DNA from 2 places in the Pannonibacter sp. genome. Region 1 is predicted to be linked to the other one. Evidence: riboswitches for the same ligand, from Rfam matches in the RefSeq annotation. Region 1 holds a riboswitch; the other holds the start of a gene.
The links. Region 1 has a riboswitch for cobalamin ahead of ACTIFE_RS11165 (aromatic ring-hydroxylating oxygenase subunit alpha). Riboswitches for the same ligand answer to the same signal wherever they lie in the genome.

Region 1 (4,902 bases):
GATGACCATTGGCGCCCAACTCGCCGAAGTGTTTATCCGGCATCGCGGCATGAGCGAACGCGCGGCCCTAACCGAGGCCAAGGCCGGGCTGGAGGCAGTGCGCATTCCCGACGCGCAGCGCCGGCTGGGACAGTATCCGCATGAATTGTCCGGCGGCCTGCGCCAGCGGGTAATGATCGCCATGGCGCTGGCCTGCCGCCCGGACCTTCTCATTGCAGATGAACCGACCACGGCACTGGACGTGACGACGCAGGCCGAAATCCTCGACCTGATCCGGTCGCTGCAAGCCGAGATCGGCATGGGACTTCTTTTCATTACGCATGACATGGGCGTCGTCTCGGAGATCGCGGATCGGGTTCTCGTGTTGCGGCATGGGCTGGCGGTCGAGGAGGCCCGTGTCGCCGACCTGTTCCGGTCGCCCCAGGCCGCCTATTCACGCACGCTGATGGCCGCCACGCCGCGCCTCGGCAGCGGCAGCCTGACCGGGCCAGCCGGCACGACGCCGGTGCTGAAGGTCACGGGCCTTTCCACCCGGTTCCAGATGCGCAAGGGCTTCCTGCGCCGGGTGCAGGGGGAACTGCATGCGGTGCGCAATGTCAGCCTGACGCTGAACGAGGGCGAGACGCTCGGTCTCGTCGGCGAGTCTGGTTGCGGCAAGTCCACGCTGGCGCGCAGTGTTCTGCGACTGGTCGAACCGGCCGAGGGTCACATCGAAGTGGCAGGCCGGCCCTTGACCGGCCTCTCGGCCGCAGCGCTGAGACCAGAAAGACGGCTGGCGCAGATGGTGTTTCAGGATCCGTTTGCCAGCCTCAACCCGCGCCTGCCGGTGCATGAGCTTGTGACCGAGCCGGCCCGGATCCACGGACTTGTCATCGAAAGGGACCAGAAGGCACTGGCTGTCGAACTGGTGATGCGGGTCGGGCTCGAAGCAGACTGCATTCACCGGTACCCGCACCAGTTCTCCGGCGGGCAACGGCAGCGGCTTTGCATCGCGCGCGCTTTGTCGGTCAGACCCAAACTGATCGTTGCCGATGAAGCGGTCTCCGCACTGGACGTTTCGATTGCCCGTCAGGTGACGGATCTGATGCTCGACTTGCAGCAGCGCGAGGACATGTCATTTCTTTTCATTTCGCATGATATTGCTGTTGTCGAGCGGGTCAGTCACCGCATCGCGGTGATGTATGGCGGCCAGATCGTCGAAATGGGACCGACTGCCGAGGTGCTGGCGCAGCCGAGGCACAGCTACACGCGGCGGCTGCTGGCGGCTGTCCCGGCCGCTGACCCGGAGCGCAGGCGGCCGGCCGGTGCGATGCGTCTCAGTGTCCCGCCGGCCATGGCCTTCACCCGCCCGGGCGAGACGCTTGAGGAGCTGCCGTTGATCGAAATGAGCCCCGGGCATTTCGTCCGCGCGGAAGCCGCCTGACATCCGGCCTTGCGCCAGTTGCGCGATCGGACAGGCGCAACCTGTTTGCGCTGCGATGCTGCGTCGCAGAACCGGCATGGCGTGTCGTTTTCGGATTATCCGCAACGGCCCGCCCGTGGTGGATTGGGGCATGACCAGGGTGCCCTGCCTCGGCGACGCGGCAGGGAGAATTGGGAAGCCGGTGACATGGGCCTTGTGGCGCATGGCAAGCCGGCGCTGCCCCCGCAACGGTGGCGAGGACAGGAGCGCGGTGGAGGAGCCACTGGGGCAACCCGGGAAGGTGCCGCATCCGGGCCGCAAGGCCGCCTCGAAGCCCGGAAACCAGCCCTGGCCATCAGGAACCCAACGGATCGCGGTGGGCGGACCGGGGCGGTGCAGGCTGTGGCGGAGGGAGACCGCCGGAGCGCACCTGTCCCTGCCCCCAGTCCCCCGCCGGCAAGCGGAATGTGAGGCCATGGACGTTCGCAATGACATGCTGAGCCGCGTAAAGACCCGGCGGGAAGGCTTTTCTCTCGATCAGGCCTTTTACATCGATCCGGAGTATTTCAAGCTCGACCTGGATCTTATCTGGTACCGCGACTGGCTGTTCGTCGGCCATGACTGCGAGGTGGCCAAGGCCAGCAGCTTCTTCACCGTGCAGGTCGGCGACTATCCGGTGGTGATCCTGCGCGACAGCGATGGCCAGATCCGTGCCTTCCACAATTCCTGCCGCCATCGCGGCAGCCGGGTTTGCACGGAGCATCGCGGCTCAAGCGCAAGGCTCGTCTGCCCCTATCACCAGTGGACCTATGACCTCGACGGCAGCCTGCTCTATGCGCGGCAGATGGCCGAGGACTTCGACAAGTCGCAGTTCTCGCTTAAAGCCGTCGCCTGCGAGAGCGTGGCCGGCTACATCTTCATCTGCCTTGCGGACAAGCCGTCCGAGTTCGCGCCCTTTGCTGAGCTGATGCAACCCTATTTCGCGCCGCACCGCCTCACCGAGGCCAAGGTCGCCTTCGAGAGCACGATCATCGAGAAGGGCAACTGGAAGCTCGTCTGGGAGAACAACCGAGAGTGCTACCACTGCGCCGGCAACCACCCCGAACTCTGCAAGACCTATCCGGAAGCCCCGACGGTGACTGGCGTCTCTGGCGGCGACGAGGACCCGGAGTTGACCGAGCACTGGACGCGGCTGGAAGCGGGCGGCCTGCCGAGCCGGTTCCAGATGCACGAGAGCGGCCAGTTCCGCGCCTGCCGCACCCCGCTGATCGGCGATGCTGCGAGCTACACCATCTCCGGTCGGCCTGCCGTACAGGAGCTTCTGTCGGCAGACGTGACCCAGGAGCGGATCGGCGCGCTGCTGCTGTTCCACTATCCGACCACCTGGAACCACGTGCTGACCGACCACGCGGTGACCTTCCGCGTGCTGCCGATCAGCGCCACCGAGACGGCCGTGACCACAAAGTGGCTGGTCAACAAGGACGCGGTCGAGGGCGTCGACTATGACCTCGACACGCTGACCCATGTCTGGATGCAGACCAACGACCAGGACCGGCGGATCGTCGAGGAGAATGCCTTCGGCATCAAGTCGCCCGCCTATGAGCCCGGCCCCTATTCCGAACTGCACGAGGGCGGCGTGATGCAGTTCGTTGACTGGTATTGCCGCAATGTCGAAACGCGCCTGACGACAGGTGCCAAGTCGTTGCGCAGCGTCGCCTGAGGATCCTGATCCATGACCGTCAAACCGGATTTTGCCGCAGGCCTCGCCCTGCCCTTCGCCAGCACCGCCCCCTGGAAGGGACCGGCAACGCGGCTGGAGGTGCTGGCCGTGATCGACGAAACCGCCGACGTGAAGACCTTCGTCTTTCGGCCCGAAGGCGGCGGCTGGTTCTCCTACAAGCCCGGCCAGTTCGTGACGCTGGAGCTGCCGGTGCCCGGCGGGCCGGTGTGGCGGACCTATACGCTCTCCTCCACGCCGACGCGGCCCTTCTCCGCCTCGGTGACGGTGAAGGCGCAAGGCTGCAGCATCGGCACGCGCTGGATGTTCGACACGCTGGTGCCGGGCATGACGCTGACCGCGAGCGGCCCGGCCGGACATTTCAGCCACTGGAACCATCTGGCCGAGCGCTATCTGTTCCTGTCTGCGGGCTCCGGCATCACGCCGATGATTTCGATGCTGCGCGCGATGGCCGACACGGCCCCGGCCAGCGACGTGGCTTTTCTCACCTGCGGCCGCACGCCCGCCGATCTTTTGTTTCGCGACGAACTGGAGATGCTAGAGCGGCAGATGCCGAAGCTGGCACTGGGGCTGATGGTGGAGCGCAAGAGCGCCGCCGACCGCTGGCACGGCCTGACCGGGCGCATCGACATGGCGCGGTTGAAGTTCCTGGTGCGCGACTACCGGCAGCGGGAGATCTTCTGCTGCGGCCCGGAACCCTTCATGGCCGGTGTGCGCCTGATGCTGGAAGATGCCGGCTTCGACATGCGGCACTACCACGAGGAAAGCTTCGGCGCGCCGGCAAAAATTGCAACAGATCAGCCCGTGGCGATCCCCGCCGCACTGACCATCGCGCCTACCGTCCCATTACGCCTTGCAATGGCGAGTGGCACCGTTGAAGCGCCCGGACAGGCCGCAGGGCCAGTCAGGGAACCGGGCGCGCCCGACTTGTCGCCCCCCGCCGGGGCGGACCCGGCCAGCGACGGCCTGGAGTTGCAGTTCAGCCGCAGCGACATGCGCATGACCTCCCCGCCCGGCGCCACCTTACTTCAGGCGGCCCGCGCGGCTTCCGTCCGCATCCCGGCCGCCTGCGAGGCCGGCATGTGCGGCACCTGCAAGGTGAAGATGACGGCGGGCGACGTCACCATGACCCACAATGGCGGCATCACGCAGGAGGAGATCGCACAAGGCTATGTGCTCGCCTGCTGCTCGCATCCGGTCAGCGCCGTGACGCTGGAGGCGTGAAGCGCCTTGGGCAGAATATGCCGACCAGAGCGCAGCGCAAAGGGCAGACCAGGCATTGCATTCGGATTGAACCGCAACCGCATCAAAGCCAATCGGGCCGCAGCGACGAGCCCGCCCCCTGGCACGAAGACTGCTAATCTATGGTTGCAACACTCTGGCGCCACCCCCGACCGGGCAATTCCTGCCCGGTGGACGCGCCAAGGGAGACAGCCATGGATGTCACTTCAGTCCAACGACCGGATTCCGTCCGGCAACTGCGGCCAGCCGCCACGCCAGCGGCGACGTTCACCGGGACCGCGCAGGACAAATCGTCCACGACGACACCCCCGACCGCCCAGCGGACGCGGATCGAGCACTACGAAGACGTCACGCACCTGGCCCCCAAGGGCGATGGCCGCGAGCTGATGAAGCAGCTCTACACGCCCGAAGAACGTCAGGAAATGGCAAATCGGCTTATCGAGATGACACGAGCTGATGCAAGGCATCGGCAGGATCGCATCAATTTCCTTGAGCAGCACATTGACTATTTAAACAAAAG
Region 2 (4,902 bases), on a different contig from region 1:
GGGTTGGAACTGCTGATGTTCGAACAACCAGGCTGCGTTTACTGCCTGCGCTGGCATGAAGAGATCGGACCGAAATTCGCACTCACCGATGAGGGCAAAGCTGCCCCGCTGCGCCTTCTGCAACTGCAATCTCCCCTGCCTGAGGGTATTCACCTCGCCTCACGGCCTGCTTTCACTCCGACTTTCGTCCTTGTTCGCGGCGGGCAGGAGATGGGACGGATCGAAGGATACCCTGGCGAAGATTTCTTCTGGCCGATGCTGGCAGAACTGATCGAAAAGGCGAAGGTGCCATAACACTAGCGGCCGGCAAGCCGCAGCAACCAAAACTTCTACAGGGAAACTGCGGGGTTTGCGTTGCAGGTGCGAAGCTGACGTTTTATCTAGGGCGCTCAAGCATCGGGGTCGCCACGTGTCCGCAGTCGAGGAAAACATTGATGGCCGGTCGCCGTCATCCGAACTTTCCGGACTGGTCGAGCAGTCGAACGAGGCTGCTGCCTTTCTGAAGGCGATGGGCCACGATGGACGCCTGACCATACTCGCCCATCTTTCAAGTGGCCCCAAGAGTGTCACCGAGCTTGAAAACCTGCTGTCATCGCGTCAGGCTGTCGTCAGCCAGCAACTCGCACGCCTCCGGCTCGAGGGGATGGTAAGTGCGCGGCGCGACGGACAAACGATCTACTACTCGCTGCTGGACCCTCGGGTCGGCGCGATGATCGAAGTCCTCGCGAAACTGTTCGGCAGGCAGGCCTGAGACCTGCCGGAGAACCGGTTACCCACTGGGCCGATGCGCGACTGGACGGGAGGAGAACAACATGGATGCCATGCCTTATGGCCTCCTCGCAGCCCTGATTGGCCTGGCCGGCGGAACCGTGCTGGGACTTGCCGGGCGGCTCGGAAATTTCTGTACGGTTTCTGCACTCGAGATGGCCGTCTACGGCAAGGATGCGCGCAAGCTTCGGCTGTGGGGAATCGTTCTCGGCGTCGCTGTTCTGGCAACGCAATTCGCTGCCCTCGCCGGCTACGTCCATCTTGAGATGACATTCTACCACGAGCTGGTCTGGAACCCGGTAGCCTCGATCGTCGGCGGTCTGATGTTCGGCTATGGCATGGCCATGTCCGGCAATTGCGGTTTTGGCGCCCTCACCCGGATGGGTGGCGGCGACATTCGCGCCCTGGTCATTGTCGTGGTCATCGCCATTGCCGCCTACGTCACCCTATCGGGTCCGCTGGCGCCCCTGCGCATCGCGTTGTTTCCGCAGGAAGACGCCCTCGGCCCTCAAGGCATACTGCACGACCTGCAAACCCATGCCGGTCTGCCGCCCGCGCTGGTCATTTCCGTCATTGCCAGCGGCCTCGGTTTCTGGGGCTTGTCCTACGGCCCTTTGCGCCGCGAACCGCATATGCTGTTCTGGGGCATTGCAGCCGGTCTTGCTGTCGCCGGTTGCCTTGCGGGAACTTCCTGGCTCTCAGACACTAGCCTTGGTGCAATCGACGTCGAAGGTCCGTCCTTCACCGCTCCGGTGGGCAGGGCGCTGCTGTTCCTCATGACATCCACGGCAGGCGGAATCTCCTTCTCGGTCGGTATCGTTGTGGGCGTGATCCTTGGCGGATTTATTGGCTCAATGGTGCGGGGCCTGTTCCAGTGGGAGGCGTGTGAAGATCCCCGCGAACTGGGCCGCGCCATTGTCGGAGCCATGCTGATGGGCGTCGGCGGTGTTGTTGCCATGGGCTGCTCCGTCGGACAGGGCGTCACCGCGTTCGCCACCCTGTCCTGGTCCGGGCCTGTCACGCTCCTGGCCATCAGCGCCGGCTGCCTTCTTGGGCTGCGGCAACTGATTGGCGGCTATCAGGTTGAATGAGCCTGCTGATTGGTTCAGCGCTCCTGCTCAGTGCCTCCTACACGCCATACCTTTAGCACCTATTGACGCTAAGCGGATTTGAACTACTATATGTAGCGTTCAAGGTTCCGTCGATTCGAGTGGATCGACGGCTAAGATGGGAATGCGGAACGCGGGGCTGCAAAGCCTTGCCAAGCCGCAGCTGCCCCCGCAACTGTGAACGGCGAGCGTATACCCGAACCGCGCCACTGGCTTCCTCAAGAAGCCGGGAAGGCTGGGTACAGCGTGATGACCCGTGAGCCAGGAGACCTGCCTTGAGCGAAACGTCCACCGGCGGGGTGACCGGTAGGGGGCATGTCTGGCGCGTCCGGCTCACGCCGGCCGCCTGCTTCCCCGGTTCCCTGCAATTGTGCTTCGGGGTGAAGTCATGTTGATCAGTTCGATGTTCCAGTTTCCGCCTGGGCGGCCAAGCCGCAATGCGTGACCCGGGCTGCCTGCCTCAGGCTGCCTGATCCCAATTCCCTATCAAAGCCGACTGCGGACGCCGTGCTGCACCCTGTCGGCTTGCCTTTCGAAAGCCATGTCATGACCGTCACCGTCTACAGCAAGCCCGCCTGCGTCCAGTGCAACGCCACCACCCGTGCGCTGGAGCGCCAGGGCATCACCTACACCCTGGTCGACATTTCCGAAGACGCGGAGGCCTATGACCTCGTCACGGGCCTCGGCTACCGCCAGGTTCCGGTGGTGATCGCCGGGGAACAGCACTGGGCCGGGTTCCGTCCCGACCTGATCGGCGGACTTGCCTGAGGCACAGCGATGAGCGGGCTCGTCTATTTCTCCAGCACCTCGGAAAATACGCGCCGCTTTGTCGAAAAGCTTGGCCAGGACGCGCTGCGCCTGCCGGTGGATGCCGCCGCACCGGCTCCGCTTGCGACCCGGCCCTTCGTGCTGGTCACCCCAACCTATGGCGGTGGTACGTCCAAGGGAGCTGTGCCCAAGCCCGTGATCCGCTTTCTCAATGACGAGCGGAACCGCGCACTGATCCGCGGCGTCATCGCCGCGGGAAACACCAATTTCGGCGCGGCCTACGGGCTCGCCGGCGACATCATCGCGGCCAAATGCCAGGTGCCGTTCCTCTACCGCTTCGAGCTGCTCGGCACGGCGGAGGATGTCGCGAATGTCAGCCAGGGACTGGAACGGTTTTGGACATGCTAGACACGCCCTCACTCTTGGAAGCGGATGACGCAGCCGCGCAGCCCCTCACGGCCGACCGCAAGGGCCGGCCCGTCGAGGAGCTGGACTATCACGCGCTCAACGCGATGCTGAACCTCTATGATGCGAACGGCCGGATCCAGCTCGACAAGGACCGGGAAGCGGCGCGGCAGTATTTCCTCACCCATGTGAACCAGAACACCGTCTTCTTCCACAACCTCAAGGAGAAGCTCGATTATCTGGTGACCGAAGGATACTACGAGCCCGAGGTTCTGGCGCAGTATTCCTTCGCGTTCGTCCGCGACCTTTTCGATGCTGCCTATGACAGGAAGTTCCGCTTCCCGACCTTCCTCGGCGCGTTCAAATATTACACCAGCTACACGCTGAAGACCTTCGACGGGAAGCGCTACCTGGAGCGCTACGAGGACCGTGTCTGCATGGTGGCGCTGACGCTGGCGCGCGGCGACGAGCAGCTGGCCCGTGATCTGATGGACGAGATCATTTCCGGCCGCTTCCAGCCGGCGACGCCGACTTTCCTCAACGCCGGCAAGAAGCAGCGCGGCGAACTGGTGTCCTGCTTCCTGCTCAGGGTCGAGGACAACATGGAGTCCATCGGCCGGTCGATCAACTCCGCCCTGCAGCTGTCCAAGCGCGGCGGCGGCGTCGCCCTCAGCCTGACCAACATTCGTGAGGCCGGTGCGCCGATCAAGCAGATCGAGAACCAGTCGTCCGGCGTCATCCCGGTGATGAAACTGCTGGAAGACAGCTTCTCCTATGCCAACCAGCTTGGCGCACGCCAGGGCGCCGGCGCGGTCTATCTCAACGCGCACCACCCGGACATCCTGCGGTTCCTCGACACCAAGCGGGAGAACGCGGACGAGAAGATCCGCATCAAGACGCTGTCGCTCGGCGTTGTCGTGCCGGACATCACGTTCGAACTCGCGAAGAACAACGAGGACATGTACCTGTTCTCGCCGCATGACATCGAGCGGGTCTATGGCGTTCCCTTCACCGAGATATCGGTGACGGAAAAGTACCGCGAGATGGTGGAGGACAAGCGGATCCGCAAGTCCAAGATCAAGGCGCGCGAGTTCTTCCAGATCATAGCCGAGATCCAGTTCGAGAGCGGCTATCCCTACCTGATGTTCGAGGACACGGTGAACCGGGCCAACCCGATCGCCGGACGTATCTCGATGAGCAACCTGTGCTCGGAAATCCTGCAGGTCAGCGAGGAAAGCCGCTTCAACGAGGACCTGTCCTATGCCCATCTCGGCAAGGACATTTCCTGCAACCTTGGTTCGCTGAACATCGCCAAGACGATGGACAGCGCCAACTTCGGCAAGACCATCGAGACCTCGATCCGTGCGCTGACGGCCGTGTCGGAGATGAGCAACATCGCCTCCGTGCCGTCGGTCGCCAAGGGCAACGAGGACAGCCACGCCATCGGCCTTGGCCAGATGAACCTGCACGGCTATCTCGCCCGCGAGCGCATCCACTACGGCTCCGAGGAAGGCGTCGACTTCACCAACATTTATTTCTACACGGTGACCTATCACGCCATCCGGGCGTCGAACCGGCTCGCGGTGGAAAAGGGGCGCAGCTTCAAGGGCTTTGAGGCCTCGAAATATGCTTCTGGTGCCTATTTCGACAAGTACACGGATCAGGCCTGGACGCCGAAGACATCGAAGGTGGCGCAGCTCTTTGCCGATCCCGGCATTCCTATCCCGACCCAGGATGATTGGCGGGCGCTGAAGGCCGCCGTGATGACTGGCGGGCTCTATAACCAGAACCTCCAGGCCGTGCCACCGACCGGATCGATCTCCTACATCAATCACTCGACCTCCTCGATCCA

Region 2: another riboswitch for cobalamin. It lies ahead of nrdH (glutaredoxin-like protein NrdH); the one in region 1 lies ahead of ACTIFE_RS11165 (aromatic ring-hydroxylating oxygenase subunit alpha).

Annotation. Positions count from the first base shown of each region.
Region 1 covers NZ_JBHYDX010000013.1:113,389-118,290, forward strand. Annotated here, with positions in the region: gene ACTIFE_RS11160 (ABC transporter ATP-binding protein) at 1-1,423, shown strand, start outside; cobalamin riboswitch at 1,544-1,767, shown strand; gene ACTIFE_RS11165 (aromatic ring-hydroxylating oxygenase subunit alpha) at 1,878-3,122, shown strand; gene ACTIFE_RS11170 (2Fe-2S iron-sulfur cluster-binding protein) at 3,135-4,364, shown strand; gene ACTIFE_RS11175 (hypothetical protein) at 4,577-4,902, shown strand, end outside.
Region 2 covers NZ_JBHYDX010000021.1:6,617-11,518, reverse strand. Annotated here, with positions in the region: gene ACTIFE_RS14900 (hypothetical protein) at 1-294, shown strand, start outside; gene ACTIFE_RS14895 (ArsR/SmtB family transcription factor) at 410-751, shown strand; gene ACTIFE_RS14890 (YeeE/YedE family protein) at 813-1,859, shown strand; cobalamin riboswitch at 1,945-2,169, shown strand; gene nrdH (glutaredoxin-like protein NrdH) at 2,424-2,645, shown strand; gene nrdI (class Ib ribonucleoside-diphosphate reductase assembly flavoprotein NrdI) at 2,655-3,053, shown strand; gene nrdE (class 1b ribonucleoside-diphosphate reductase subunit alpha) at 3,047-4,902, shown strand, end outside.